DNA from 3 places in the Lentzea sp. NPDC058436 genome. Region 2 is predicted to be linked to each of the others. Evidence: riboswitches for the same ligand, from Rfam matches in the RefSeq annotation. Region 2 holds a riboswitch; each other region holds the start of a gene.
What was found. A riboswitch is a leader RNA that binds a small molecule or an ion and turns the genes downstream of it on or off. The one in region 2 is predicted to bind glycine.
Positions count from the first base shown of each region.

Region 1: linked by a shared signal. The riboswitch ahead of gcvH (glycine cleavage system protein GcvH) and the one ahead of gcvT (glycine cleavage system aminomethyltransferase GcvT) in region 2 are both predicted to bind glycine.
Region 3: linked by a shared signal. The riboswitch ahead of gcvP (aminomethyl-transferring glycine dehydrogenase) and the one ahead of gcvT (glycine cleavage system aminomethyltransferase GcvT) in region 2 are both predicted to bind glycine.

Region 1 covers NZ_JBHXLF010000013.1:151,989-161,374, reverse strand. Annotated here, with positions in the region: gene ACFWN2_RS33515 (TROVE domain-containing protein) at 1-413, shown strand, start outside; gene ACFWN2_RS33510 (winged helix-turn-helix transcriptional regulator) at 491-844, shown strand; gene ACFWN2_RS33505 (nucleoside-diphosphate sugar epimerase/dehydratase) at 841-1,371, shown strand; gene ACFWN2_RS33500 (L-serine ammonia-lyase) at 1,358-2,722, opposite strand; gene gcvH (glycine cleavage system protein GcvH) at 2,766-3,149, opposite strand; glycine riboswitch at 3,214-3,306, opposite strand; gene ald (alanine dehydrogenase) at 3,531-4,643, shown strand; gene ACFWN2_RS33485 (TetR/AcrR family transcriptional regulator) at 4,699-5,379, opposite strand; gene ACFWN2_RS33480 (MFS transporter) at 5,390-6,838, opposite strand; gene ACFWN2_RS33475 (hypothetical protein) at 7,181-7,363, shown strand; gene ACFWN2_RS33470 (hypothetical protein) at 7,363-7,800, shown strand; gene ACFWN2_RS33465 (ABC transporter ATP-binding protein) at 7,823-8,785, shown strand; gene ACFWN2_RS33460 (ABC transporter permease subunit) at 8,785-9,386, shown strand, end outside.
Region 2 covers NZ_JBHXLF010000015.1:907-10,292, forward strand. Annotated here, with positions in the region: gene glyA (serine hydroxymethyltransferase) at 1-909, opposite strand, end outside; gene gcvT (glycine cleavage system aminomethyltransferase GcvT) at 923-2,017, opposite strand; glycine riboswitch at 2,114-2,205, opposite strand; glycine riboswitch at 2,206-2,296, opposite strand; gene ACFWN2_RS34370 (DUF3817 domain-containing protein) at 2,342-2,644, opposite strand; gene ACFWN2_RS34375 (hypothetical protein) at 2,659-3,039, opposite strand; gene ACFWN2_RS34380 (transcriptional regulator) at 3,133-3,624, opposite strand; gene ACFWN2_RS34385 (hypothetical protein) at 3,789-3,968, opposite strand; gene ACFWN2_RS34390 (CaiB/BaiF CoA transferase family protein) at 4,305-5,429, opposite strand; gene ACFWN2_RS34395 (acyl-CoA dehydrogenase family protein) at 5,426-6,562, opposite strand; gene ACFWN2_RS34400 (GNAT family N-acetyltransferase) at 6,669-7,103, shown strand; gene ACFWN2_RS34405 (acetyl-CoA C-acetyltransferase) at 7,159-8,361, shown strand; gene ACFWN2_RS34410 (3-hydroxyacyl-CoA dehydrogenase NAD-binding domain-containing protein) at 8,365-9,386, shown strand, end outside.
Region 3 covers NZ_JBHXLF010000003.1:903,396-912,781, reverse strand. Annotated here, with positions in the region: gene ACFWN2_RS18030 (hypothetical protein) at 1-100, shown strand, start outside; gene ACFWN2_RS18025 (CDP-alcohol phosphatidyltransferase family protein) at 215-796, shown strand; gene gcvH (glycine cleavage system protein GcvH) at 839-1,222, shown strand; gene garA (glycogen accumulation regulator GarA) at 1,336-1,794, shown strand; gene ACFWN2_RS18010 (MerR family transcriptional regulator) at 1,843-2,385, shown strand; gene ACFWN2_RS18005 (bifunctional nuclease family protein) at 2,510-2,983, shown strand; gene ACFWN2_RS18000 (MerR family transcriptional regulator) at 3,288-3,854, shown strand; gene ACFWN2_RS17995 (Clp protease N-terminal domain-containing protein) at 3,942-4,910, shown strand; glycine riboswitch at 4,967-5,062, shown strand; gene gcvP (aminomethyl-transferring glycine dehydrogenase) at 5,218-8,112, shown strand; gene ACFWN2_RS17985 (hypothetical protein) at 8,123-8,305, opposite strand; gene ACFWN2_RS17980 (class I SAM-dependent DNA methyltransferase) at 8,319-8,924, opposite strand; gene ACFWN2_RS17975 (maleylpyruvate isomerase family mycothiol-dependent enzyme) at 8,934-9,386, opposite strand, start outside.

The DNA of each region.
Region 1 (9,386 bases), on a different contig from region 2:
CGCTGGGCGCGAAGGGCGAGCAGGTCGACGTCGTCGGGTTCGCGGACGGCACGTTCCGCCACGACGTCGCGCGCGGGGCATCGGTGATCCGCGAGGTCGGCCGGTTCCTCGAGCGGATCGGCGAGGTCGGGCACGGCACCGACATCGTCGGGTCGCTGCGGCGCTCGTACAAGCGGCACGACCGCGTGTTCATCATCTCGGACATGCAGACGATGTCCGGGTACTACGGCAACGGCGTCTCGGACGTCGTGCCGGCGCACGTGCCGATCTACGGCTTCAACCTGGGCGGGTACCAGCACGCCGCGTACGCGACCGGAAAGGCCAACAGGCACGAGTTCGGCGGCCTGACGGACGCGACGTTCCGCATGGTCCCCCTTCTCGAAGCAGGTCAGAACGCCACCTGGCCGTTCTGACGGTGTGAGGGTTCTCCTGACGCGGAGAACCCTCACACTTACTATCAGTAAGCGTCCCCACCAGCTATGATGTCGACATGGAGTACAACGTGTTCGCGAAGGCGTGCCCGTCACGTCCCTTGCTGGAGCACGTCACCGGCAGGTGGGGCGGCCTGACGATGGGCGTGCTCGTCGACGGTCCGCTGCGGTTCAACGAGCTGCGCCGCCGCGTCGACGGGGTCAGCGAGAAGATGCTGTCCCAGACGCTGCAGGCGCTCGAACGCGACGGCCTCGTGCACCGCGACGCGCAGCCCACGAACCCGCCGCGGGTCGACTACAGCCTCACGCCGCTCGGCCGCGAGACGGCGGAGCGGTTGCTGTCGTTGATCCACCTGCTGGAGGCGCGGATGCCCGACGTGCTGGACGCGCAGAAGGCGTACGACGCGCGTTGAAGGGCTGTGGGCTCTGCTGGACCGAGGCCGAACTGGCGCTGCTCGACGGTGATCCGGCGCTCGTGCCGGACAAGGTCGTGTGGCAGTTCGCCTGGGAGGTCGAGGACCACTTCGAGCCCGAGGAGTACGGGCCTGCCTGGCGCCGGCTCGGGTACCGGGTGATCGGTCTGCTGGACGACGATCCCGACTCCCGCCTCACCATGGGACTGACGTGGGCGGGCTGGCAGGACTGGCCGGAGGCGGAACGCACCGCGCTGTACGAGCAGGTCACCGACGTCGTTCTGCGTGCAGCGGCGGACGAAAATCGCCTGCGCGACCTCGGTGAACTGCTCCAGGCGGCCGCGCAGCTCGACCAGAGCCTGACGCCGTGGCTGCGGCTGGCCGACACGCTCCCCGACGAGGTCGTCGAGCACCTCGCCGAGGAGTGGTCGGACGTGAACAGTGCGAACAGCACGTTCGGCACGTGGTTGCGCTGGACCGGTCCCACGCCTCAAGAAGAGGTCGAGGAGTGGCTCAGCACTCGATGACGTTCACGGCGAGCCCGCCGCGTGCCGTCTCCTTGTACTTCACCGACATGTCCTTGCCGGTGTCCCGCATGGTCTTGATGACCTTGTCGAGCGACACGAAGTGCGAGCCGTCACCGCGCAAAGCCATGCGCACGGCCGTGATCGCCTTGATGGACGCGACGGCGTTGCGTTCGATGCACGGGATCTGCACCAGTCCGCCGATCGGGTCGCACGTGAGGCCGAGGTTGTGCTCCATGGCGATCTCGGCGGCGTTCTCGACCTGTTCGGGGGTGCCGCCGAGCACCTCGGCGAGTCCGCCGGCGGCCATCGAGCAGGCAGAGCCGACCTCGCCCTGGCAGCCGACCTCGGCGCCGGAGATCGACGCGTTCTCCTTGAACAGCACGCCGATCGCGCCCGCGGTCAGCAGGAACCGGACGACGCCGTCGTCGGACGCTCCCGGCACGAACTTCGTGTAGTAGTGCAGGACCGCGGGGACAATGCCGGCCGCGCCGTTGGTCGGTGCGGTGACGACGCGGCCGCCTGCCGCGTTCTCCTCGTTGACGGCCAGCGCGAAGAGCGTCACCCAGTCCATGACCCGCAGCGGGTCGGTGACGAAGTGCTCGCCCTCCAGGCGTTTGCGCATCTCGGCGGCACGGCGGCGGACCTTGAGGCCGCCGGGCAGGACGCCGTGCTCGGTGCAGCCGCGTTCGACGCACTCCTGCATGACGTGCCAGATGTGCAGAAGTCCTTCGCGGACCTCGGTTTCCGTGCGCCACGACAGCTCGTTGGCCATCATGATCTCGCTGATCGACAGGCCGGTCTCGCGGCAGCGCGCGAGGAGCTGGTCGCCGGTCAGGAACGGGTGCGGCAACGGCGTCGAGTCGGGCTTGATCCGGTCGGTGCCGCTGGCGTTCTCGTCGACGACGAAACCGCCGCCGATCGAGTAGTAGACGGCGTGCTCGACCGACTTGCCGTCCGCGAACGCCTCGAAGCTCATCCCGTTGGGGTGCAACGGGAGTGACTTGCGGCGGTGCATGACGAGGTCGCGGTCGTGCACGAAGCCGATCTCGTGCGTGCCGCCGAGCTTCAGCCGTCCGCTGGAGATGATCTCCTCGACGCGACCGGCCGCGACGGCGGGATCGACCTCCTCCGGGAGGTTGCCTTCGAGGCCCAGGAACACGGCCTTGGGGCTGCCGTGGCCGTGCCCGGTCGCGCCGAGCGAGCCGAACAGCTCGACGTGCACGCGGTCCACTGTGGACGTTCGGTCGCCGAGCTTGTCGACGAACATGGCCGCCGCGCGCATCGGGCCGACCGTGTGGGAGCTGGACGGTCCGATGCCGACGGAGAACAGGTCGAAAACGCTGATCGCCACTGATCAGTCCTTCGTGGTGGTGGAGCGGTCAGTCAGGCGCATGTCAGTCGGTCTTGGTGAGCTCGGCGTACTTCGCCGCGGTCAGCAGGTTCTCGGCCGACTCGACGCGGACCTTGAACAGCCAGCCGGCGCCGTACGGGTCGGTGTTCACGACCGCCGGGTCGTCCACGACGGCGTTGTTGACCTCGATGACCTCACCGGTGACGGGCGAGAAGAGGTCGCTGACGGACTTGGTCGACTCGAGCTCGCCGCACACGGCGTTGGTGACGACCTTGGTGCCGACCTCAGGCAGCTGCACGTACACGATGTCGCCCAGCGCGTCGGCAGCGTACTCGGTGATTCCGCAGGTCAGCGGGTCCTGGGTGCCCGGCGTCCAGTCGACCCACTCGTGCTCGACGGTGTAGAGCAGGTTCTCGGGGAACTCCACGGCGCGACTCCTCTGGCTGTGACGGGTCAGGACAACTAGCGCCCCCTCCGCCGTGCAGAGTTGCCTACCCCGAGCGGTCTTGCTGCCTGAGAGTGTGCGGGAGCTTGCCCCTTCGGCGCCCCGACCAGTTCGTCGAGGTCTCTCCCACTCGGGTTCTGACGCTTTCGCGCCGCGGCCGGTGTTCAGTTCTCGGCGCGCACGCTATGTGCGGTCCCCGCCGGGTGTCAACGCCGGACGGGCGCGTGGAACGCGAACCACGTTCAGGTCGCTCTGTCCCAAGTGAACAATCCAGCTGGTACCGGATAGTGCTATCTGCACAGTGACATGACCTTGCGACTGGCTCACATTGTGAGATGTCGGCCACCGAACGGAGGAGTCATCGTGCGGATCGCAGTCCCCCGCGAGATCAAGAACCACGAGTACCGCGTCGCTCTCACCCCTGCCGGTGCGCACGAGCTGACGAGCCGCGGGCACGACGTGTTCGTCGAGCAGGGTGCCGGTCTGGGCTCCGCGATCACCGACGAGGAGTACCTCGCCGCCGGTGCCAAGATCCTCGCGACCGCCGACGACGTGTGGGCGGAGGGTGACCTGGTTCTCAAGGTCAAGGAGCCCATCGCCGAGGAGTACCCGCGTCTGCGGGCCGGCCAGACCCTCTTCACGTACCTGCACCTCGCCGCCGACAAGCCGCTGACCGAGGCGCTGCTCGCGTCCGGCACCACGGCCATCGCCTACGAGACCGTGCAGCTGCCGAACCGCGCGCTGCCGCTGCTCGCCCCGATGTCCGAGGTCGCGGGCAGGCTCGCCCCGCAGGTCGGCGCGTTCAGCCTGATGAAGCCCTCCGGCGGCCGCGGCGTGCTGCCCGGTGGCGTCCCCGGTGTCGCCCCGGCCCGCGTGGTCGTGATCGGCGGCGGCGTGGCGGGGGTCAACGCCGCCACCATCGCCGTGGGCATGGGCGCGGACGTGCAGATCCTCGACACCAACGTCGACCGCCTGCGCCAGATCGACGCCCAGTTCCAGGGCCGCCTCCGCACGCTCGCCTCGAACTCGTTCGCCATCGAGCAGGCCGTCCGCGAGGCCGACCTGGTCATCGGCGCCGTGCTCGTCCCCGGTGCCGCCGCGCCGAAGCTCGTGTCGAACGCGCTGGTCGCGGACATGAAGCCGGGTTCGGTGCTCGTCGACATCGCCATCGACCAGGGCGGCTGCTTCGAGGACTCCCGCGCGACCACGCACGCCGAGCCGACCTACGAGGTCCACAACTCGGTGTTCTACTGCGTCGCGAACATGCCGGGCGCCGTCCCGCGCACGTCGACCTACGCGCTGACCAACGTGACGCTGCCGTACGCGGTCGCGCTGGCCGACAAGGGCTGGACGCAGGCGCTGAAGGACGACCGTTCGCTGGCCCTGGGCCTGAACGTCCACGCCGGTCAGCTGACCAACGGCCCGGTGGCCGAGGCGACCGGCCTCCCGCACACGCCGCTGGAGAGCGTCGTCTGAAGACCAACTGAATGAATGAGGCCCCCGCACGCGTGAATCGCTGCGGGGGTTTCGCCTACCTGAGGGCGGCGACGCGCGCCTTGATGCCGTCGATCACGCAGTCCAGCCCGAACTCGAACTGGCTCTCCAGCGACCAGATCTCCTGCTCGTCCAGCATCCTGACGTAGTTCGGGTGCTTGTCCCGGTACAGGTCGGCGATCTTGGCCAGGTCCGGCGGCGGGGAGTCCATCCCGCCGCGGGCGATGAAGTTGACCTCGGCGATGACGTACCCGACGGCGAAGCTCGACACCGTCGAGACCGACTTGGCCGCCGCCGCGAGGGGCAGACCCGCCCGCAGCATCGGTTCGAACATCGAGTCCGACATCGCCACCGCCTTGGGGCCGATGCTGTTGAACTCGCCGATGTTCTTGACCCACCACGGGTGCTTGTGCGCGATCTGACGCATCGCGTGCATCATCCCGCGCACCGCGGTCTCCCAGTCGTCGTCCGGCCCCGGCAGGGGGAACTCGCCGTAGACCTCGTCGAGGCACAGCTCGATCAGCGCGTCCTTCGTCGGCACGTGCCAGTACAGCGACATGGGGGCCGCGCCGAGCTCCGCGGCGAGCCTGCGCATGGACAGCTTCTGCAGACCGTGTTCGTCCAGCATCTCCATCGCCTTGCGGACGATCACCTCACGGCTCAGGCCGAGGGGCTGGCCGCCGCCGGGCCTGGGTTTGCTGAACCACACGCTCTCCACGTCGACGATCCTATGCACGCCGGAGCAACACGCTGGCCACAACACCTCCCAGGAACACCGCGATCGCGCCGATCACGAGGCTGACGGTCATGCCGTTCGAGAACGCCTCGCGCACCACCGCGACGTCCGCGCCGCTGTGCAGGGCCTCGGACAGCGAACGCCCCGGCACGCCGTCCGGCAGCGAGGCCGCGAACCGCGCCGACAGCAGCGCGCCCAGGACGGCGATGCCGAACGAGGACCCCAGCTCCGACAGCGTCCCCGACAGCCCGGACGCGACGCCGGCCCGTTCCGGCGGGATCGACCCCATCAGCGCGTTGACCGCGACCGGTTGCGACACACCGACTCCGACGCCGATGAGGACCAGCCCCGCCAGCGTCGGCGGGTAGGTGGTGCCGATCGACAGCAACGCCACGCCGCTCGCGACGATCGTCATGCCGAGCAGCATCGCCCTGCCGGCGCCGAGCCTGATCACGAGCTGTCCCAACGTGTTGCTGGTGATCAGCAGCGCGATCGCCATCGGCGCCACGCGCACGCCGGCCTCCAGCGGGCTGTAGCCGAGCACGCCCTGGAGGTGTTGCGTCAGCAGGAAGAGCGAGCCCGCCATGCCGAACGCCGCCAGCACGCCCGAGGCCACGGCACCGGTGAACCGGCGGTTGTGGAAGAACGTCAGGTCGAGCATCGGGTCGGCGGTGTGCCGTTCCCACAACGCGAATCCGGTCATGGTGACCAGGCCGATCGCGACCGGCACGCCGAACTCGACCGAGCCGAACCCGTGCTCCGGCACCTCGATCACCGCGTACACGATCGACACCATGCCGATGATCGACAGGATCGAGCCGATCACGTCCGGCCTGCGCACGGCCGGGTCCTTGGACTCCGGCACCAGGAACGCGACGGCAGCGAGCGCGAGGACCGCCACCGGCACGTTGATCAGGAACACCGAGCCCCACCAGAAGTGCTTGATGAGCGCGCCGCCGATCACCGGTCCCGCCGCGAAGCCGAGGCTCGTGACGGCGGCCCAGATGCCGATGGCCTTGGGGCGTTCCTTGTCGTCGAACAACTGCGTCAGCACGGCGAGCGTGCCCGGCATCAGCACCGCGGCGCCGATGCCCATGAAGCCGCGGGCCGCGATCAGCGCCTCGGACGTGCTCGCCCAGGCCGCGACCGCGCTGCCCGTGCCGAACAGGACCAGGCCCGTCAGCAGCGCGCGCTTGCGGCCGAACCTGTCGCTGAGCGACCCGGTCGTGAGCAGCAGGCCCGCCAGTGCCAGCGAGTAGGCGTTGATCATCCACTGGATGTCGGCGGTGCTCGCGCCCAGACTCGTCGAGATGGACGGAATCGCCACGTTGAGGACGGTGTTGTCCAGCACCACCACCATCACGGACAGGCACAGCACGCCGAGAACGGCCCAGCGCTGCGGGTGCGGGCGCACCCCGACCTCTTCGGTCGTCGAAGTCATCTCCGGTCCCCCTTACAGTGTACGAGGACCTTACAGCGTACGAGAACGCCGGGCGCAACTGTTTTGAAGGCAGGACGTGCCGGAAAGTGGGAAAAATAAAGGGCGGCCGCGCTCAACCAGCCTGGGGGTCACTGGGAGCGGGGCCGCCGTCACCAAATATAGCGGGCTTCGTCGGGCCGCGCCCAGCACCCCTGCCGAAACGCGACCCAAAAGTTTCCCCGAGTGGACCACTGCCCGTGTCCGGCCCGTCCAGCAAACGAGTGAATTCCGCCGATCGCGGTGCGGCGAGCAGGGGGTTCGGCCGATGAAGACCAAGTCGGGTGTCCCTCGAAGGGAGATTCCATGGCTGAACCACAGGGATGGATCCACTGCCACGACCCGTTCGGTCGCGACAGATCGATGACCGTTCTGGTGGAGAACGACCGCGTCCTGCTGGTCACGCCTCCTGGCGAGACCGCTGTGATGTCCGCCACCCAGACGCGCCGCCTGGGCTCTTTGCTCGACCAGGCCACGGCGAAGATGTGATGGACGCGAGCTTGCGCGACGCGGTGCTGCAACGCCTGGCACTGCTGGACAAGGTCGCTGAGCAGGGTGAAGCCGAGGCGCTCGTTCCGTTGGCGCGTGCGGAGATCCACCGCCTCGCGGACGGCTGGCGCCTGCTGCTCACCGTGCACCAGCCCGACGAGGACGGCCGGTGCAGGGCGTGTCCCGGTTGGCTGCGCCGACGCCGGTGGCCTTGCCAGGTCTGGAACATGGCGCACCAGCACCTCATCGGAGAAGGGCTGCCGCACCGCGAACGGCGCCGGCCGTTGCGCAACCCCTTCACTCGATCAGGTGTTATCGAGATGCCGGACGAAACCCCGGCCGAGATGACCACCGAGCTGCCGATCTTGACCGACGAACCACCCGTGGTGCACCGCGCTCCCGTCGTGTCTCGTCCCAAGCACGCCTTGCCGGAGTGACCTTTCAGGCAGGATGGGCCGCATGCATGACGGCAGCGGCCTCATCGCGGTCCAGAACCTGACCAAGCAGTTCGGTCAGGTGACCGCGGTGCAGAACCTGAGCTTCACCGTGTCACCCGGCAGCGTGACGGGCTTCCTCGGCCCGAACGGCGCTGGCAAGACGACGACCCTGCGGATGTTGCTGGGTCTCGTCAAGCCCACGGGCGGCACGGCGACGATCAACGGACGACCGTTCCACCAGCTCGGCCAGCCCGGCCGCGTCGTGGGCGCGGTGCTGGAGGCGCAGGGGTTCCACCCCTCCCGCTCCGCCCGCAACCACCTGCGCGTGTACGCGTCGGCCATCGGCGTGCCGGACGCGCAGGCCGACCAGGTCATCGGCCTGGTCGGCCTGGGCAGCGCCGCCGACCGCAAGGTGGGCGGGTTCTCCCTCGGCATGAAGCAGCGGCTGGCGCTGGCCACGGCGTTGCTCGGCGACCCGCAGGTGCTCGTGCTGGACGAGCCGGCGAACGGCCTCGACCCCGAGGGCATCGCCTGGCTGCGCACGTTCCTGCAGTCCTACGCGCGCATGGGCCGCACGGTGCTGATCTCCAGCCACCTGCTGGCCGAGGTCGAGCAGACCGTCGACCAGGTCGTGATCATCTCGCGCGGTCAGACGATGTTCTACGGGCCGTTGGACCAGTTGCGGCAGTCGCAGCAGCGGCGCGTGCTCGTGCAGCCGTCGGACATCAACGCTCTCGCACACGCTCTGCGCAACGCCGGTGTGCAGGCGATCGAACAGCTGCCGGACGGCAGGCTCGCGGTGTCCGGTGTGGACTCGCGGCAGGTCGCCGACCTCGCGTTGCAGGCAGGTGTGTCGATCTACGGCATCCAGGAGGAGCAGGTCGACCTCGAACGGCTGTTCTTCCAGCTCACCAGCGGCCAGTACGCCGGGCATCCGCCGGCGCAGGCCCCGAATCCGTACCAGCAGCAGGGTGGTTGGGCCTGATGGGCAACCTCGTGGGAGCGGAGCTCCGCAAGACGACGACGACCGGCCTGTGGTGGGGTCTGCTGATCCCGACGGCGGTGCTGGCGCTCGGCTGGGGGCTCGCGACGGGCCTGCTCGGACAGTTCTTCGTGGACTTCGCGTCGAGCGGTGACGTCGACGAGGTGTCGGACTTCCTCGGGGTCACGCCGGACCAGTGGAAGGTCTCGCTGTTCGGCATGGCGCGGGCGATCAACATCTCGACGATCTTCCCGATGATCTTCGGCGCGATGGCGATCTCCGGTGAGATCAGCAGGCGGACGATCACGACGACGTTCCTGACGGCGCCGTCGCGGATGCACGCGCTGCTGGCGAAGATGCTGGTCTACGTCCTGTGGGGCGCGATCTACGGCCTCGCGATCATGCTGTTCCTCGGCATCGGCGTGGTGATCACCAGCGACTCCGGGCAGCTGCCGGACGCGGGTGGCTGGGCGATGCTGACGCTGGTCTGCGTGCTGTCGTCGATCCTGATGACGATGTTCGGCGTCGGCGTGGGCGCGCTGGTCCCGAACGTGGCCGGGGCGATCGTGCTCCTGCTGATCTACTTCGTCGTGATCGAGAACGT
Region 2 (9,386 bases):
CGACAGCCGGTCGGCCAGGATCCGCGCGCCTTCCAGCGTACGGCGCTGGCGGTCGGCGAACTCCGGCGACGCGGCGTGCTTGAACGCCACTGCCTTGGCCGCGATCACGTGCTCCAGGGGGCCGCCCTGCTGGCCTGGGAAGACCGCCGAGTTGATCTTCTTGGCGATGTCCGCCTCGTTCGACAGGATCACGCCGCCGCGGGGGCCGCCGAGGGTCTTGTGGGTCGTGGTCGTCGTGACGTGCGCGTGCGGCACGGGCGACGGGTGCAGGCCCGCGGCCACCAGGCCGGCGAAGTGCGCCATGTCGACCATCAGGTAGGCCTCGACCGAGTCCGCGATGCGGCGGAACTCCGCGAAGTCCAGCTGGCGCGGGTAGGCGGACCAGCCCGCGACGATCAGCTTCGGGCGGTGCTCGGTGGCCAGGCGCTCGACCTCGGCCATGTCGACGCGGCCGTCCGAGTCCGCGACGTGGTACGGGACGACGTTGTAGAGCTTGCCCGAGAAGTTGATGCGCATGCCGTGCGTCAGGTGGCCGCCGTGCGCGAGGTCCAGGCCCAGGATCGTGTCGCCGGGCTGGAGGAGCGCGAACATGGCGGCGGCGTTGGCCTGCGCGCCGGAGTGGGGCTGGACGTTCGCGAAGCCGGCGCCGAAGAGCGACTTGATGCGCTCGATGGCGAGGCGCTCTACGACGTCCACGTGCTCGCAGCCGCCGTAGTAGCGGCGGCCGGGGTAGCCCTCGGCGTACTTGTTGGTCAGCACCGAGCCCTGGGCCTGGAGCACCGAGACGGGCGTGAAGTTCTCCGAGGCGATCATCTCGAGAGTGCCCTGCTGGCGTGCCAGCTCGGCCGCAACGGCCTCGGCCACCTCGGGGTCGTACTCCGCGAGGGAAGCGTTGAACTGGTCGGACATCTGGAAGATCTCCCTACTTGGCGCGCTTGTAGAACGGAAGTGCGACGACCTCGACCGGCTGCTTCTTGCCGCGGACGTCGACCAGCAACTGGGTGCCCGGCTCGGCACTGGCACGGGTCACGTAGGCCATGGCGACGGAGTAGCCGAGGGTCGGGGACAGCGCGCCCGACGTCACCTCGCCCACGACCTCGTCGCCGTTGAGCACCGCGTAGCCGTGGCGCGGGGCGCGGCGCTCGGGGGTCTTCAGGCCGACCAGGACCGAGTCCACACCGGACTCGGCGACCTTGGTCAGGGCGTCGCGGCCCACGAAGTCGCCAGGCTTGTCGAGCTTCACGACGCGGCCCAGGTTCGCGTTGTACGGCGAGAGCGACGTCGTCAGCTCGTTGCCGTACAAGGGCATTCCGGCTTCGAGACGCAACGTGTCGCGGCAGCCGAGACCGCACGGCTTGAGCTCGTGCGCCTCGCCCGCGGACAGCAGCGCGGCCCACACGGCGGGTGCGTCGGCGGGTGCCACGAAGAGCTCGAAGCCCTCCTCGCCGGTGTAGCCGGTGCGGGCGAGCAGCGCTTCGACGCCGGCCACCGTGGACGGGTAGGAGGCGTAGTACTTGACCGTCGACAGGTCGGTGGAGGTCAGCCCCGAAAGGATCTCGACCGACTTCGGACCCTGGATCGCGATCAACGCGTAGTCGGTCGACCTGTCGGTGACGACGGTGTCGAAGCCGGCGGCACGCTCGACGAGGGCTTCGGCCACCACTGAAGCGTTGGAGGCGTTCGCGACGACCATGAACTCCTCGTCGCCGAGGCGGTACACGATCAGGTCGTCGATCACGCCGCCGTCGGCCTGGGTGATCATCGTGTAGCGCGCCTTGCCGACGGCCAGCGCCGAGATGTGGCCCACCAACGCGTAGTCGAGGGCCTCGCCCGCGGCCGGGCCGGTCAGCACGATCTCACCCATGTGCGTGAGGTCGAACAGGCCCGCGGTCGTGCGCACCGCGTGGTGCTCCGCAAGTTCGGACGAGTAGCGCAGCGGCATCCGCCAGCCCGCGAAGTCGGTGAACATCGCGCCGAGCTGCTCGTGCTCGGCGTTCAGAGGCGTGAGGCGGGACATCAGAACGCTCCTCCAGGGTGCGCCGAAGAGCCGGACGCGGCCGGCTGAGGCATCAGAAGAATGACACGGTCCATCGGAGACTCCTCACTAGAGCGAGCCTCCCCCTCTGTCATGAGCCTGAGAGCTTCACCACCGAAGTGGCTTGCACCGTGGGCGAGGCTGCCGAGCAGCCTGCTTTCCAGAGTTGCCTTCGTCGCGCGGTACTTGTACCTGAGAGATTCCGGGGAGGAGTTGCTCCTTCGGCGCTCCCACCGAAGGGAGCTCTCCCGCGCGACATCAACGGCCGTGTTCAGTTGGTAGCCCCAGACGCTAGCAGGCCAAACGTCACAGTGGCACGCCCTGCGCGGTCTTCTCCACCACCTTGCGCTCCGCCCAGAACGACAGGAACGGCACGGTGCCGGCGAGCAGCACCAGGGCGGTGCCCTTGATCGACCAGCGCAGCTTCAGCGCCAGGTCGACGGAAATCACCAGGTAGATGGCGTAGAGGAAGCCGTGGACCGGGCCGACGACCTTCATCGCGCCGTCCATGTCCGCGGCGTACTTGAGCACCATGGCCACGACCAGGAGCAGCAGGAAGACTCCGACCACGTAAGCCATGACCCTGAACCGGGTCAACGCACCCTTCATCTGCCCGCCTTCGCTCAACGACCGTCCCGCGCGTTGAGGTCCGCGAGCATGCGGTTGTAGGCCGCGAGCTCCGCGTCCTCGTCATCGTCGAAGTGCTCGACAGGCGCGGGTTTGACGGCGACAACCGTACTTACCGGCTTCGGAGCAGGCGCAACCGGCTCAGGTGAGAGAGCCGCGTCACGACGCTCACGGGCGAGACGGCGGAACCGCCACACCATGAAGAGCGGGAAGAGGCCGAAGAGCGGCCACTGGAGCACGTACCCGAGGTTCTGGAACGTGCCGCTGGCGGACTCGAAGCGCTGCCACTGCCAGTACGCGAGCCCGCAACAGACGATCAGCGCCGCCAGACAGGCGAACGCGATCAGCACACGCTGGGGAGTAAGGAGGCCGCGCACGACCTCCACACTACTTGGGTGAGGCCTCCGCGAAGAGGAGGCCACCCGTGAGGGGAACTGCAGGGCTCTCGCCTCCGAGAGCCCGTCGACCACTTACGCCACGCCGTCCCGGCGCTGCCTCTGCAGACGTGCGACGCACCAGGCCGCGGCGGAGCCACGACGAAGGTGCTGGAGAACCGTCATCGGTCCCAGGCGCCTCCCGAGATCGGCAGGAGACAGGCCGGCCGCGCGGTAGTCGAGCGCGCGCTGGTCCAACGGGCTGATGCCCGCGTCCCACCACTGCTCGGCCTCGGCGACGTCGCCCACCAGCTGCCAGTAGCTCGCCGCGGCGGCGAGCAGTGCCTCGGGTGCCTCCGGCGCCCGTTTGCGCATCGCGGCCACGTAGGCCGGATCCGCCGAGTCGACCTTGACCAAGCCACGCGACCCACTCCTGCCGCCCCGCTGGACGGGGATGCCAGGCGCCGAGGGGGGAGCCTCCGCGAGCCACGCGTTCTTGATCCGGTTCACCTCCTGCATCTCTGCGTCATCAGACCGTTCAGCCGCCCACTGCTGCAACAGCTCGTGGACCCCGGAGTCCTCGACCATCAATGCCTCCTCGTCGGTCGGGGATCGGCCATTGCAGCGGAAGGTATTCGGTAGGTCTGACAATCGCCAGACCCTGAATCCCCAGAACACCCGTTACCAGTGCGTGATTGGCCTCATTCCACCCGTCCGGCTCAACGCGAACGGCCGAAGATCACCCTCCGTCACTAGGCGAGAGGGGTGGCCGTCCCGAAGAGGCTCCGGACGAAGGTGATGATCGACTCCGCGCCGTCCCGCAGGAAGCCGAGAGCCGTCTGGACCGCCGAGGCGGACTCTTCTGGCCGGGTGATCAGGAGGAACAGCACCAGCGCGACGCCCGCCAGCACTAGCACCTTCTTGAGGTTCACAGGTACCTCTCCGTCCGTGTGGTTCACCGGTCAGGCGGCGGACCGCCCGTGTCACCCGTCATGGTCCCTCATTCACCCTTGCGATGAACAACGACCACGCCCAACTCGCCCTAAGATCCACCAGCGACGCACGCCTGCAGGACGGCCAACGTCACCCGAATGGCGGCTAAAGAGGGGCGTCAACAGCGCCGATGTCCTGGGCACGAGGTGAACACGAGGACCCTCGCATCCCACAGCTTGGAAGAGAGACTGTTGCACCGGGCCTCACCCGGATGCCGAACGTGTCCCATCACGCACCGTCACGCCGTTGTGGCGCAATAAATGCGCTCCCGGGCATTATCCAATTACTCCAGACCGTCGTAGTTCCATAATTCGGGCATCCGCCACACCCATGTCGGCAAGCACTTCCGCGGTGTTCGTCCCCGTCGGAACCGGCGACGTCGGAACGGCGGCGGGAGTGCGGTCGAACCGGGGCGCCGGCGCCGGGTGCAGTGCCCCCGCCACGTCCACGAAGGTGTCGCGGCTCGCGTTGTACGGGTGACGCGCCGCCTCGTCCGGGGTCAGCACCGGTGCCAGGCACGCGTCCGTGTCCCGCGCGAGGTCGGCCCACTCGTCCCTGGACCGCGTCTTCACCGCCGCCGCGATGCGCTCGCGCAGCTCGGGCCAGTTCGCCGGGTCGTTGCGCGAGGGTGCTTCCTCCAGGCCCAGCACGCGCACCAGGTCGGCGTAGAACTTCTCCTCCAGCGCGCCCACCGCCACGTACTGCCCGTCCGCGGCCTCGTAGACGTCGTAGAACGGCACTCCACCGTCGAGCATGTTCTCGCCGCGGCCACCCGACCACATGCCCGCCGAGCGCATCCCGTGCAGGAACGTCGTCAGCAACGCAGCCCCGTCGACCATCGCGGCGTCGACCACCTGGCCGCGCCCGGAGCGTTCCCTCTCGTACAGCGCGGCGAGCACGCCGAGGGCCAGCAGCAGCCCTCCCCCGCCGAAGTCGCCGAGCAGGTTGATCGGGAACGACGGCGGCCCGCCGGCCCGGCCCAGTGGCTCCAGAGCGCCCGCGACGGCGATGTAGTTGATGTCGTGCCCGGCGCGGTCGGACAGGGGCCCGTCCTGGCCCCAGCCGGTCATGCGTCCATATATGAGGCGCGGGTTGCGGGCGAGGCACTGCGCGGGCCCGATGCCCAGGCGTTCGGTCACACCCGGCCGGAAGCCCTCGACCAGCACGTCCGAGCGCTCGACGAGCCCCAGCACCAGCTCGGCGCCCTCCGGCCTGCGGGTGTCGATCGCGATCGAGCGCCGGTTGCGGCCGAGGAAGTCGCCGGGGACGGTCGAGCGGCTTCCCGGCTTGTGCACCTGGACCACGTCCGCGCCGAGGTCGGCGAGCACCATGCACGCGAACGGCGCGGGCGCGAGGCCCGCGAGCTCGACGACTCGAAGTCCTGCCAGCGGCCCGCTCACAGGGACCTCGCGATGATTTCCTTCATGATCTCGTTCGTGCCGCCGTAGATCCGCTGGACGCGGGCGTCGGACCAGGCACGTGCGATCGGGTACTCGTTCATGTAGCCGTAGCCGCCGAAGAGCTGCACGCACTCGTCGACGACCTTGCTCAGCCGGTCGCTCGCCCACCACTTCGCCATCGCGGCGGTCGGCACGTCCAGTTCGCCTCGCAGGTGCTTCTCGACGCACTCGTCGATGAACGCCCTGGTCACGGCCGCCTCGGTGGCGCACTCGGCGAGCTTGAACCGGGTGTTCTGGAACTTGATCAGCTCCTTGCCGAACGCCGTGCGCTCCTTCACGTACTTCAGCGTGAGGTCGACGGCGGCCTCGATGCCCGCGATGCAGCAGACACCGATGATCAGGCGCTCCTGCGGAAGCTGCTGCATGAGCTGGACGAACCCGAGGCCCTCCTGCCCGCCGAGGAGGTTCGCGGCGGGCACGCGGACGTCGTCGAAGAACAGCTCGGCGGTGTCCTGGCCCTTCATGCCGACCTTGTCGAGCACGCGGCCGCGCCGGATGTCGTTCTCCACGACGAGCAGCGAGATGCCGGTGGCGCCCTGCGCGGGGTCGGTCTTGGCCACGACGATCACCAGGTCGGCGTGCACGCCGTTCGTGATGAACGTCTTCGAGCCGTTGATGACGTACTCGTCGCCGTCCTTGAGGGCCTTCGTGCGGATGCCCTGGAGGTCGGAGCCCGCGCCGGGTTCGGTCATGGCGATCGCGCCGACGTACTCGCCGGACGCGAGCTTGGGCAGCCAGCGCCGCTTCTGCTCTTCGGTGCCGTAGGAGTTGAGGTAGTGGGCGACGATGCCGCTGTGGACACTGTTGCCCCACGCGCTGTCGCCGGCCCGTGCCTGCTCCTCCAGCAACACGGCCTCGTGCGCGAACGTGCCGCCACCGCCGCCGTACTCCTCGGGGATGGAGAGGCACAGCAGGCCGAGCTCACCGGCCTTGCGCCACAGCTCGCGGTCGACCTGCTTCTGCTCGGCGAAGCGTTCGGCGTGCGGCGTGACCTCCTTCTCGAAGAACGTGCGCGCGAGCTGGCGCAACTGGTCCAGGTCGCTGTCCATCCACCGCGATCGACGCTCTGCCATGCGGTCCACGAAACCACCGGGCGGTGATCCACGCCATGACCGCCGCGCCAGGCCGTCACCCGAAAAACTGAGCGAAATTCCCACCCCGTCGTCCAGACTGCCCGGTATGCAGATCCATCAGGTCGCGCCGGACGAGTGGCGGTTGTGGCGCGACATCCGGCTGGAAGCGCTGTCGAGCGACCCCGAGGAGTTCGGGTCGACGCTGGCGGTCGAGCAGGAGTACGACGAGACCGAGTGGCGGGAGCGCGCCGCGGAGGGCCTGAAGGTCGTCGCGCTCGACGACGAGCCCGTCGCCCTGGTCGCGGCCACGGCGAAGCCGGAGGGGCTCTACCTCTACTCGATGTGGGTGCGGCCGTCGCACCGCGGCCGCGGGCTCGGCGAGGGCCTGCTCAAGGCCGTGCTGGAGTGGGCGGTGGAGGAGGGCTGGAAGGTCGTGCGCCTGCGCGTGTGGGTGGACAACCTGCCTGCGCGCAGGCTCTACAAGAGGCTCGGGTTCGTCGAGACTGAGGATCCCGAGTACCTGCAGCTCGCGGTGAGCTAATCGGTCACCCTTCACGGTCATGGCCAGCCACCAGCGGCGGGCCTAGCGTGGTGTCATGAGCGAAGCCTTGATCTTCGACGCGGTGCGCACGCCGCGCGGCAAGGGGAAGCGCGGGTCGCTGCACAGCGTCAAGCCCGTCGATCTGGCCGCCGGCGTGCTGCGCGCGCTGTCCGAACGCAACTCCCTCGACACCTCCGCGGTGGACGACGTCGTGTTCGGCGTGGTGTCTCCGCTCGGCGAGCAGGGCGGGGACATCGCCCGCACGGCGGTGCTGGCCGCCGGGTGGGACCAGCGTCCCGCCGGTGTGCAGCTCAACCGCTTCTGCGCGTCCGGCCTGGAGTCGGTGAACCTCGCCGCGGCCAAGGTCGCGTCCGGGTTCGAGGACCTGGTGGTGGCGGGTGGCGTCGAGTCGATGTCGCGCGTGCCGATGGGCTCCGACGGCGGCGCGTGGGCGATCGACCCGCAGACGAACTTCGACCTGTCGTTCGTGCCGCAGGGCGTCTCGGCCGACCTGATCGCGACGCTGGAGGGCTTCTCGCGCACGGACGTCGACGCGTGGGCCGCCCGGTCGCACGCCCGCGCGTTCGAGGCGCAGAAGAACGGCTGGTTCGAACGGTCCGTCGTGCCGGTCGTCGACCAGAACGGCACGGTGGTGCTCAAGGAGGACGAGACGATCCGTCCCGAGTCCACCGTGGAGTCCCTGGGCAGGCTCAAGCCGAGCTTCCAGTTCCACGGCGACCTCGGTTACGACACCGTCGCGATCGACCGCTACCCCACCGTCGAGCGCATCTCCCACGTGCACACGCCGGGCAACTCGTCGCAGATCGTCGACGGCTCGGCCGCGATGCTGATCGGGTCCGCGGCGGCGGGCAAGGCTCTCGGACTGACCGCGCGCGCCCGGATCGTCTCGGTCGCCGTCGTGGGCACCGAGCCGACGATCATGCTCACCGGGCCAGCGCCGTCCGCGCGCAAGGCACTGGACAAGGCAGGGCTCTCGGTCGAGGACATCGACCTGTTCGAGGTCAACGAGGCGTTCTCCTCGGTCGTGCTGAAGTTCCTGCGGGACATGGACATCCCCGAGGACAAGGTCAACGTCAACGGCGGCGCGATCGCGCTGGGCCACCCGCTCGGCGCCACCGGCTGCATGATCCTCGGCACGCTGCTGGACGAGCTGGAGCGCCGGGACCTGCGCCGCGGGCTCGCCACGCTGTGCGTGGGCGGCGGCATGGGTATCGCGACGATCATCGAGAGGGTCTGAGGCATGCCCTTCCACTACGACAAGGACTCCGACGGCATCGTCACGCTGACGATGGACATGTCCGGTTCCGCCAACGTCATGAACGACGAGTACCGCGAGCTGATGGGCGACGCGGTCTCGAAGCTCGAAGCCGACGACATCACCGGCGTGGTCATCACGTCCGCCAAGAAGACGTTCTTCGCCGGCGGCGACCTGAACGTGCTGATCGCGATCACGCCGGAGAACGCCTCGCAGGCGCTGGAAGGCGTCGAGGAGCTCAAGTCCCAGCTGCGCCGGCTGGAGAAGCTCGGCAAGCCGGTCGTGGCCGCGATCAACGGGACCGCCCTGGGCGGCGGGTTCGAGATCGCGCTCGCTTCGCACCGCCGGATCGTGTTGAACGACAACAAGATCCGCGTGGGTCTGCCCGAGGCGACGCTCGGCCTGCTGCCCGGCGGTGGTGGCGTCACGCGCATGGTGCGGTTGCTCGGCGTGCAGAAGGCGTTGCCGTTGCTCATGGAGGGCAAGCAGCTCCGTCCGGAACGCGCGCTGCAGGCCGGGATCGTGCACCAGGTCGTGGAGACGCGCGAGGAACTGATCTCCGAGGCCGTCGCGTGGATCAAGGCGAACCCGGCGCCTTCGCAGCCGTGGGACGTGCAGGGCGCGGGTGTGCCGGACCTGAAGTTCGGTGACCCCAACAGTTACGGCCTTCTCGCCGCCGCACCTGCCGTGCTGAGCAAGAAGTCGCACGGCGTGTACCCGGCGCCCGAGAAGATCATGGCGACGGCCGTCGAGGGCGCCTATGTCGACTTCGACACGGCGCTGCAGATCGAGGGCCGCTACTTCGTGGAACTGGCCTCCGGTCAGGTCTCCAAGAACATGATCACGGCGTTCTGGTTCAACCTCAACGAGGTCAACGGCCGCGCGTCCGCCACCGGCAAGCGCGTCGCCAAGCTCGGTGTGCTGGGCGCGGGCATGATGGGCGCCGGAATCGCCGAGGTGTCCGCGAAGGCGGGCATCGAGGTCGTCCTGAAGGACGTCAGCCTCGA
Region 3 (9,386 bases), on a different contig from region 2:
CCGCGCCCGCTGGGTCGGTCGTGACGACCGCGGTCGCCCGCACGCCATCACCGGCGCCGAGATGCAGCGCCGGGGCTGGACGCACACACGCACCGCCTGAACCTCGCAAACTGAACGAAGTACGCAGAACGACCGCCACACCCGCAACCAGTCGCACCGCGTGCCGTGACGCCATCCGGCAGCCCCTGCGCAGTCACTCGTTTAGAGTGCGGGTGTGCGTGATCCGGCTGATCGCCTGCTGACGATTCCGAACCTGCTCAGCGTGTTGCGGCTGGCCGGTGTTCCGCTCTTCCTGTACCTGTTGCTCGGACCCCGCGCGGACGGCTGGGCGCTGCTCGTCCTCGTCTTCGCGGGGCTCTCCGACTGGCTCGACGGCAAGCTCGCGCGCTGGCTCAACCAGATGAGCAACCTCGGCGCGCTGCTCGATCCCGCCGCCGACCGCCTCTACGTGTTCTGCACGCTGCTGGCGTTCGTCATCAGGGACATCGTGCCGCTCTGGGTCGCCCTCGTGCTCGTGGGGCGAGAGGTCGTCGTCGGCATCTGCCTGCTGGTGCTGCGGCAACGGGGCTGGGGCACCTTCGAGGTGACCTACCTGGGCAAGGCCGCGACGTTCAACCTGCTGTACGCCTTCCCCCTGCTGCTCCTCGCGCAGGGCGACTCCGGGTGGGCGCAGGTCGCCCTGCCGTTCGCCTACGCGTTCACGGCCTGGGGCGGGGCGCTCTACCTGTGGTCGGCGCTGCTGTACGTCTACCAGTTCTTCCTGGCCCTGAGGACCACACCTCGCACGGTCGCGTGAAAAGATCACCCCATACAGGTTCAGCACGAGGAGCGCAGTCAGTTGATTCCCGAGGAGCTTCGCTACACCGAGGAGCACGAGTGGATCGCCAGCAGTGGCGAGAGCACAGTGCGCGTCGGCATCACCGACTACGCCCAGGAACAGCTCGGTGACGTCGTCTTCGTCCAGCTGCCCGAGGTCGGTCACACCGTGGCGGCGGGTGACACGTTCGGCGAGGTCGAGTCGACCAAGAGCGTCTCCGACCTCTACTCGCCGCTCGACGGTGAGGTCGTCGCCATCAACGACGCGTTGGTCCAGGCCCCGGACTCGGTGAACACCGACCCGTACGGCGAGGGCTGGATGGTCGAGATCAGGCTGAACGACCCCGAGGCGCTGGAAGGCCTGCTGGACGCGGACGCGTACAAGGCGTTGGTGGAGAAGGAGTGACGTCGATCTTTCGCCGGATCTTCGGCCGGAAGGGGAGCCGCGCTGAAGGCGGTGACCCCAACGCGATAGGTTTTACCGGAAGTGACGGATCCAGCAGCAGGAGGAGAGCTCAGGTGAGCACGAACGACGGCCCAGGCGTTCCGCCGGAGCAGTCCCCGGAGCGGACCTCCGTCTTCCGGGCGGACTTCCTCCAGGAGATGGAAGGCGGCGCCGAGGCGCCCGCACAGGAGCCGGCCGTTGCCGGTGTTGACGCCCTTCCCGCCGGTTCCGCGCTGCTCGTGGTCAAGCGCGGTCCGAACGCCGGTTCCCGGTTCCTGCTGGACCGAGACACGACGAGCGCCGGGCGCCACCCCGACAGCGACATCTTCCTGGACGACGTGACGGTCTCGCGCCGGCACGCCGAGTTCCGCCGGGAGAGCGGCGAGTTCGTCGTCATCGACGTGGGCAGCCTCAACGGCACCTACGTCAACCGCGAGCCGGTCGACCAGGCCGTCCTCGCGAACGGTGACGAGGTCCAGATCGGCAAGTTCCGCCTCGTCTTCCTGACGGGTCCTGGCTCCGCGGGAGCCTGACGCGTGACGGCCGGGCGGCCACAACGCGGGGACTCGAGCATCGGAGCTGTGCTCGCACAGCTTCGTCCCGAGTTCCCCGACGTCACCATCTCCAAGATCCGCTTCCTGGAAGCGGAGGGGCTGGTCCGCCCGGCACGCACCGCCTCCGGCTACCGCCAGTTCAGCGTGGCGGACGTCGAGAGGTTGCGGTTCGTGCTGTCCGCACAACGGGACAGGTACTTACCGCTCAAGGTGATCCGCGAGCAGCTCGCCGCCGTCCCGGAGGACGCGGCGTCGGTCTCCCGGATCGAACTGCTGACCCAGACCGGAACCAGCGCCGACCAGCTGTCCCAGCTGGAGCGCGACGGTCTGCTGCGTCCCGGCCCCGGTGGCCGGTTCACCACCGACGACATCACAGCGCTCCGCACGATCCGGCTGATGACCGGTCTCGGCGTCGAGCGCGAACACCTGCGCGCGGTCCGCGCGGCAGCGGATCACGAGGTCGTCGTGCTGAACTCGTTCTCAGATCCTGAGACGGTGCGGGAATTGGCTGACCTCTTCACCTCGTTGCACACGTTGTTGGTGAGAGCAGGGTTGCGGCAATCATCTTGATCACGTTCTGCCCGCAACGATTGAGCACACGGCCCGCTTGGCGGGTAGCGTCGAACGCATACGCCGGGGGATGCTCGGAGACGAACCGGGTACTCCCCAACGAGTCAGAGGGAGGCGAGACCCGATGAGTGAGATGCGCGTCGTGGGCGTCCGGGTGGAGCTGCCCCAGAACCAGCCGATCCTCCTGCTGCGGGAAACCGAGGGCGAGCGGTACCTGCCGATCTGGATCGGATCCGTCGAGGCCACGGCGATCGCGCTCGAGCAGCAGGGCGTGCGTCCCGCGCGTCCGCTCACCCACGACCTGTTGAAGGACGTCATCGGGGCGCTGGGACGCAACCTGGAGCAGGTGCGGATCACCGACCTGCAGGAGGGCACGTTCTTCGCGGAGCTCGTGTTCGACGGCGACGTGCGGGTGTCCGCGCGGCCGTCCGACTCGGTGGCGCTGGCGTTGCGGGTCGGCGTGCCGATCCACGCCGAGGAGGCCGTGCTCGCCGAGGCCGGCCTGATCATCCCGGACGAGCAGGAGGACGAGGTGGAGAAGTTCCGCGAGTTCCTCGACTCGGTCTCCCCCGAGGACTTCAGGGGCGCGGACACCTGAGTTTCCGGGTGTGTCGCACTGCGTCTCGTTAGGGCACGAGGCAGTTCGTTTGGACGTCCCTCCATCGGACTACTTACGGTCGTTTTGACCGCTAAACGATCACTAAACGTCACCTGAACGTGCTAGTTCGGGTGACGGTGTGACTCTCCACCTGAGGTTGAGGGTCGACACTCCCCGCGCGTCGCGTTGACCTGCCCTCGGACCGGTCCTACCGTCGAACTCGAGTGGACGTCGCCGCGCCGTGAAAGCGGACGCGGCGGCTTGACGGTCATGAGTTTCGTGGCCGTTCCGAGGGGAGGCAGGCGTGGTCGAGGAAGCGCCCTTGAGGGCCGAATCCGGGCTGCAGGGTGAACTGTTCCCGGACTCCTCGCTGCCGGACGAGCTCGTCGGTTACCGAGGACCCGCGGCGTGTCAGGTCGCGGGCATCACGTACCGGCAGCTCGACTACTGGGCACGGACCGGGCTGGTCGCGCCGACGGTGCGGATGGCGCACGGCTCCGGCAGCCAGAGGCTGTACTCCTTCAAGGACATCCTGGTCCTCAAGGTCGTGAAGCGGCTGCTGGACACCGGTGTCTCGTTGCAGAACATCAGGGTGGCGGTCGACCACCTGCGCCGACGCGGCGTGCAGGACCTGGCGAAGATCACCCTGTTCTCCGACGGCACCACCGTCTACGAGTGCACCTCACCGGAAGAGGTCGTTGATCTGCTGCAGGGCGGTCAGGGCGTGTTCGGCATCGCGGTGAGCGGTGCGATGCGCGAGATCTCCGGCACGATCCACGAGTTCCCGGCCGAACGAGCGGACGGCGTCGAGATCGCCCCGATGACCGAGGACGAGCTGACCCGCCGCCGTCGCGAGCGCGCCACCGGCTGACCGGCCCGACGACCGTGGCCGACTGGCGCCGTGGGATGGCCGGTCGGCAGAAGCGAGCGGAACCGCTGCGCCCCTAGCGTTCTCCGCATGACGCACACCCCCTCCTATCAGGTCGTGAAGGTGCTGGAAGCGGCGGCGCAGCGCGCGGTGCGGCTGGAGTTCGGCTTCGTCGGCACCGAGAACCTGCTGATCTCGCTGATCGACACCACCGGGCCCGGCCGCAAGCTCGGCGTGAAGTCGCTGCGGGCCCAGGCGATGGCGCGGGGGACCGAGACCTGGGCCGACGACGACGGCGGTGTCGTTCCCGAGGCTCATCCGGACGTCACGGCGTTGCTGAACGTCTCCTGCGACCGCCTCGCCCTGGAGACCGTGCCGCCCGTCAGCCGTGCGCTGCACGAGTGCCTGCTCGCGGCGTTCGCCCAGGCCGGCGACGGCGTGCTGACCACGACCCACCTCTCGCTCGCGTTGCTGAAGCAGCGTTCCGGACGTGCCGCCGACCTGTTCCTGCTGCGCGGAGTGGACGTCGAGGCGACGGCCGCCGCCGTACGAGCCGATGCCGCGCGACCCCACGCCGAGGTCGAGGAGGCGAGGGCCGTCCGGTTGCTGCGCAAGGCGGGCGCGCTCGAAGGGGACGCCGGCGGCGGGTACGTGCGCTGGCTGATGCGCCTGGTCGCGAAGGGTCAGGGACTGGGCGGCCCGCTGCTGACCGTCGTGCGCGCCGAGGCCCAGCTCCTCGCCGTGGCCGCGAAGCGCGACTTCTCGTCCCGCGACCTCGTGGAGGCGGTGCTGACGGTCGACCACCACCTGAAGGTCGCGGGCCGCAGGCTCAAGCCGGAGTTCGAGTCGGACGGCGCGGCGGCGTTGCGCGAGGCCGGAGTGGACCCGGCGGCGTTGCCGGAAGGCGGTTCGGTCGACCGCGCGGTGGAACGCGCGAAGCTCGTCGCGGCCCGGCGCGGTGACGCCATCGTGAGCACCCGGCACCTGCTCGCGGCGGTGCGCGACGACCCGGCGGACCCCGTCGCGGGAGCGCTCGCCGGTCTCGCCACTGAGACGTAGGTCGCGTCCCTAGCGACTACCCGGGCTGCCTGCGGGTATTCTTCTCGGGTAGTCGCTGAACTCAGGCGGGAGAGACCGGGTCACGAGCCCGGCGCCGAAGGAGCAAGTCCCTCCCCGGGAACCTCTCAGGCATCCAGGACCGCCAGAGCGAGACGCCTCTGGAAAGTGGACTCCCGCAAGGGAATCCCGCCGACGGTGAAAGCCCGTTCTCGCAACGGGTGAACCTCTCAGGCGCCCCAGCCGGGGTACGGACAGAGCGGGGAGGGCACAGGACCAGTGTGCCCGCAGCCACCCCCGGAGGCGTTAGATGACGCAGGACCGCATTCCGCTCGCCGCTCTCGAGCACGGCACCCCGTTCGCCGACCGCCACGTCGGTCCGCGCCCCGCCGAACTCGCGCGCATCCTCGACGTCATCGGCGTCGGATCGCTGGAGGAACTGGCGCAGCACGCGGTTCCGTCGTCCATCCACGAACGCGACCTCGTGCTGGACCTGCCCGCGCCGGCCACCGAGACCGAGGCGCTCGCGGAGCTGCGTGAGCTCGCGTCGCAGAACCGCCCGATGACGCAGATGATCGGCCTCGGCTACTACGACACCGTGACGCCGGGCGTGATCCTGCGCAACGTGCTCGAAAGCCCCGCCTGGTACACGGCCTACACGCCGTACCAGCCGGAGATCTCGCAGGGCCGCCTCGAAGCGCTGCTGAACTTCCAGACGATGGTGGGCGACCTGACGGGCCTGCCGACCGCGAACGCGTCCATGCTGGACGAGTCGACCGCCGCCGCCGAGGCGATGACGCTCGTGCGCCGCGCCGGCAAGTCCAAGTCGAACAAGTTCGTCGTCGACGCCGACACGCTGCCGCAGACGCTGGCCGTGATCGAGACGCGCGCCGAGCCGCTCGGCATCGAGATCGTCGTCGCCGACCTGTCGCAGGGCATCGAGGGCCTGGGCCTCGGTGGCGACTTCTACGGCGTGCTGCTGTCCTACCCCGGCGCGTCCGGTGTGGTGCGCGACCAGGCCGGTCTGATCGAGGAGATCCACGCCGCGGGCGCGCAGGCCGTGGTCGTCGCCGACCTTCTCGCGCTGACCCTGCTGCGCGCTCCGGGTGAGATCGGCGCGGACGTCGTCGTCGGCACCACGCAGCGCTTCGGCGTGCCGATCGGCTTCGGCGGCCCGCACGCCGGGTACATGGCCGTCCGGTCCGGTCTGGAGCGTCAGCTGCCCGGCCGTCTCGTCGGTGTCTCCGTCGACGCGGACGGCTCGCTGGCCTACCGCCTCGCGTTGCAGACGCGCGAGCAGCACATCCGCCGCGAGAAGGCCACGTCCAACATCTGCACCGCTCAGGTGCTGCTGGCCGTGATCGCGTCCATGTACGCCGTCTACCACGGCCCCGAGGGCCTGCGCGCCATCGCGACCCGCGTGCACCGCCTGGCCACCGTGCTCGCCACGGGCCTGTGCGAGGCCGGTCTGGACGTCGTGCACGGCGAGTTCTTCGACACCGTCGAGGTCCGCGTTCCCGGTGAGGCCGCCGCCGTCGTCGAGAAGGCCCGCGCGGCCGGCATCAACCTGCGTCTCGTCGACGCCGACGTCGTCGCCATCGCGTGCGACGAGAAGACCACGCGCGCGCACATCATCGCCGTGTGGGAGGCGTTCGGCGTCACCAAGGCCGACGTGGACGCCATCGACGCCGACACCGCCGACGGCATCCCGGCCGACCTGCGCCGCACCTCGGACTACCTGACCCACCCGGTCTTCCACGCGCACCGCTCCGAGACGGCCCTGCTGCGCTACCTGCGCGCGTTGTCCGACAAGGACGTCGCCCTGGACCGCAGCATGATCCCGCTCGGCTCCTGCACGATGAAGCTGAACGCCACCGCGGAGATGGAGTCCATCACGTGGCCGGAGTTCTCGGGCCTGCACCCGTTCGCGCCCGTCGAGGACGCGCGCGGCATGCTGAAGATCGTGTCGGACCTGGAGGCCTGGCTCGCCGAGGTCACCGGCTACGACGCCGTCTCGCTGCAGCCCAACGCCGGTTCGCAGGGTGAGTTCGCCGGTCTGCTCGCCATCCGCGCGTACCACCGCGCCAACGGCAACGCCGCCCGCGACGTCTGCCTGATCCCGTCGTCCGCCCACGGCACCAACGCCGCGTCCGCCGTCATGGCCGGCATGCGCGTCGTCGTCGTGAAGTGCGACGACAAGGGCAACATCGACATGGGCCACCTGCGCACCACGGTCGCCGAGCACGCCGACGACCTGGCCGCGATCATGATCACCTACCCGTCGACCCACGGCGTGTACGAGGACACCGTCCGCGAGGTCTGCGGCCTGGTCCACGACGCGGGCGGCCAGGTGTACGTCGACGGCGCGAACCTCAACGCCCTCATCGGGTTGGCGAGGTACGGCAAGTTCGGCTCGGACGTCTCGCACCTGAACCTGCACAAGACGTTCTGCATCCCGCACGGCGGCGGCGGCCCCGGCGTCGGCCCGATCGGCGTCCGCGAGCACCTCGCGCCGTTCCTGCCGAACCACCCGCTGCAGCCCACCGCGGGCCCGGCCACCGGCGTCGGCCCGATCTCCGCGGCCCCGTGGGGTTCCGCGTCGATCCTGCCGATCTCGTGGGCGTACGTGCGCATGATGGGCGGCGACGGCCTGCGCCGCGCGACCCTGACGGCCGTGGCCGCCGCGAACTACGTGGCACGGCGCCTGGACGAGCACTACCCGGTCCTCTACACCGGCGAGGGCGGCTTCGTGGCCCACGAGTGCATCCTCGACCTGCGCCCGATCACCAAGGCCACCGGCGTGACGGTGGACGACGTCGCGAAGCGCCTCGCCGACTACGGCCTGCACGCCCCGACCATGTCGTTTCCGGTCGCCGGCACGCTGATGGTCGAGCCGACCGAGTCCGAGGACCTGGGCGAGATCGACAGGTTCATCAACGCCATGATCGCCATCAAGCACGAGATCGACCGCGTCGGCGCCGGCGAGTGGCCCGTCGAGGACAACCCGCTGCGCAACGCCCCGCACACCGCGGCCTGCGTGACCGTCGGCGAGTGGAACCACCCGTACACCCGCGAGGAGGCCGTCTTCCCCGCCGGCCAGAGCGCGACCCCGAAGATCTGGCCGCCGGTCCGCCGCATCGACGGCGCGAAGGGCGACCGCAACCTGGTCTGCTCCTGCCCGCCGCTTGAGGCGTACAGCAGCTGATCGAGGGCTTTCAGGCCCCGACGGGACAGGCGTCGTCGCCGCAGTTCTCGTCGGGGCTCAGGCCCGGCTTCGCCAGGTCGTGCTCGAACGCGAAGTGGAAGCAGTCCGGGTGCATCCGCTCGAACAGCGCGAAGTCCTCGGCCTCCAGCTCGACCGTCTCACCACAACGCTGGCACGTCTGTTCGTCCGACACGGTGCAGATCGTCTCACCCGCGCCGGGCGAACAGGATCGCGCCGTCCTCTCCGAGCAGCCACCGCGCCTCGACGGTGAACCCGGCGTCCCGCAGCCACTGCGCCACCCGGTCCGGAGGGCGCAGGTGCACGTTCACCTGCATCGGGTGCCCGCCGTAGCCCTGCGTCTTGAGGTTCGTGCGGTCACCGACGTGGAAACCCAGCTGCAGCAACCCGTCCGGCCGCAACGCGTCGTGGAAGTGCCCGAGCACGACGGGCACGAGCTCGTCCGGCACGTGGATCAGCGACCACCAGGCGAGGATCCCGCCGACCGGTCCGGGCAGCGGGTCCGTCATCGACCCCACCTCGAACCGCAGCTCGGGGTGGTTGCGCCGGGCGAGCGCGATCATCGCGGGGGAGAGGTCGATCCCGGACGCGTCGGCCCCGAGGTCGTTCAGCCGCGCGGTGATGTCACCGGGCCCGCAACCGACGTCGAGGACCGGCCCGCTCACCTCCTCGGCGAACAAGCGCAGCGCCGCCCGCAGGTGGGGCAGACCGGCCAGCAGGTCACGAGTGAGTTCGGCATAGCTGGCGGCAACGGTGTCGTAGGAGTCGCGGGTGTCGGCGAGCCACTCGGTCACGCGGGAAAGCTACTCCTCGAACGGCTCCGGGCGGTGCCGTCCGAACAACGCCAGCGCGGAGATCCACACGTCCGGATCCCCGTCCCAGTCCATCGCCTTGATCTGGTCCGCGGACCGCCGCCCGCCGATGGCCCGCACCAGCTCGAACGACGTCGTCCGCAACGTCCCCGCCGGGTCGCCGTGGCCGAGCACGCGGTCGCCGTGCTCCAGCGTGATCCGCAGCGCAGGCACGTCGTTCTCCCGCATGCGCTTGTCGAGCTCCTGCAACGGCCGCACCAGCGCCGCCCGCACTTCGACGCCGTCCCGGTGACCAGGAACCCCCAGTGCCGCACGGAGATCGTGCTCGTGCGCCACCACCTCGGACACCAGCACCGGCCCCATCGGCGTGTCGAACAACGGCCGGGCCAGGTCCAGGTTCGCGTCCCACTCGGCGAAGGCGTCGGACAGCGAGTTGTCGCGGCG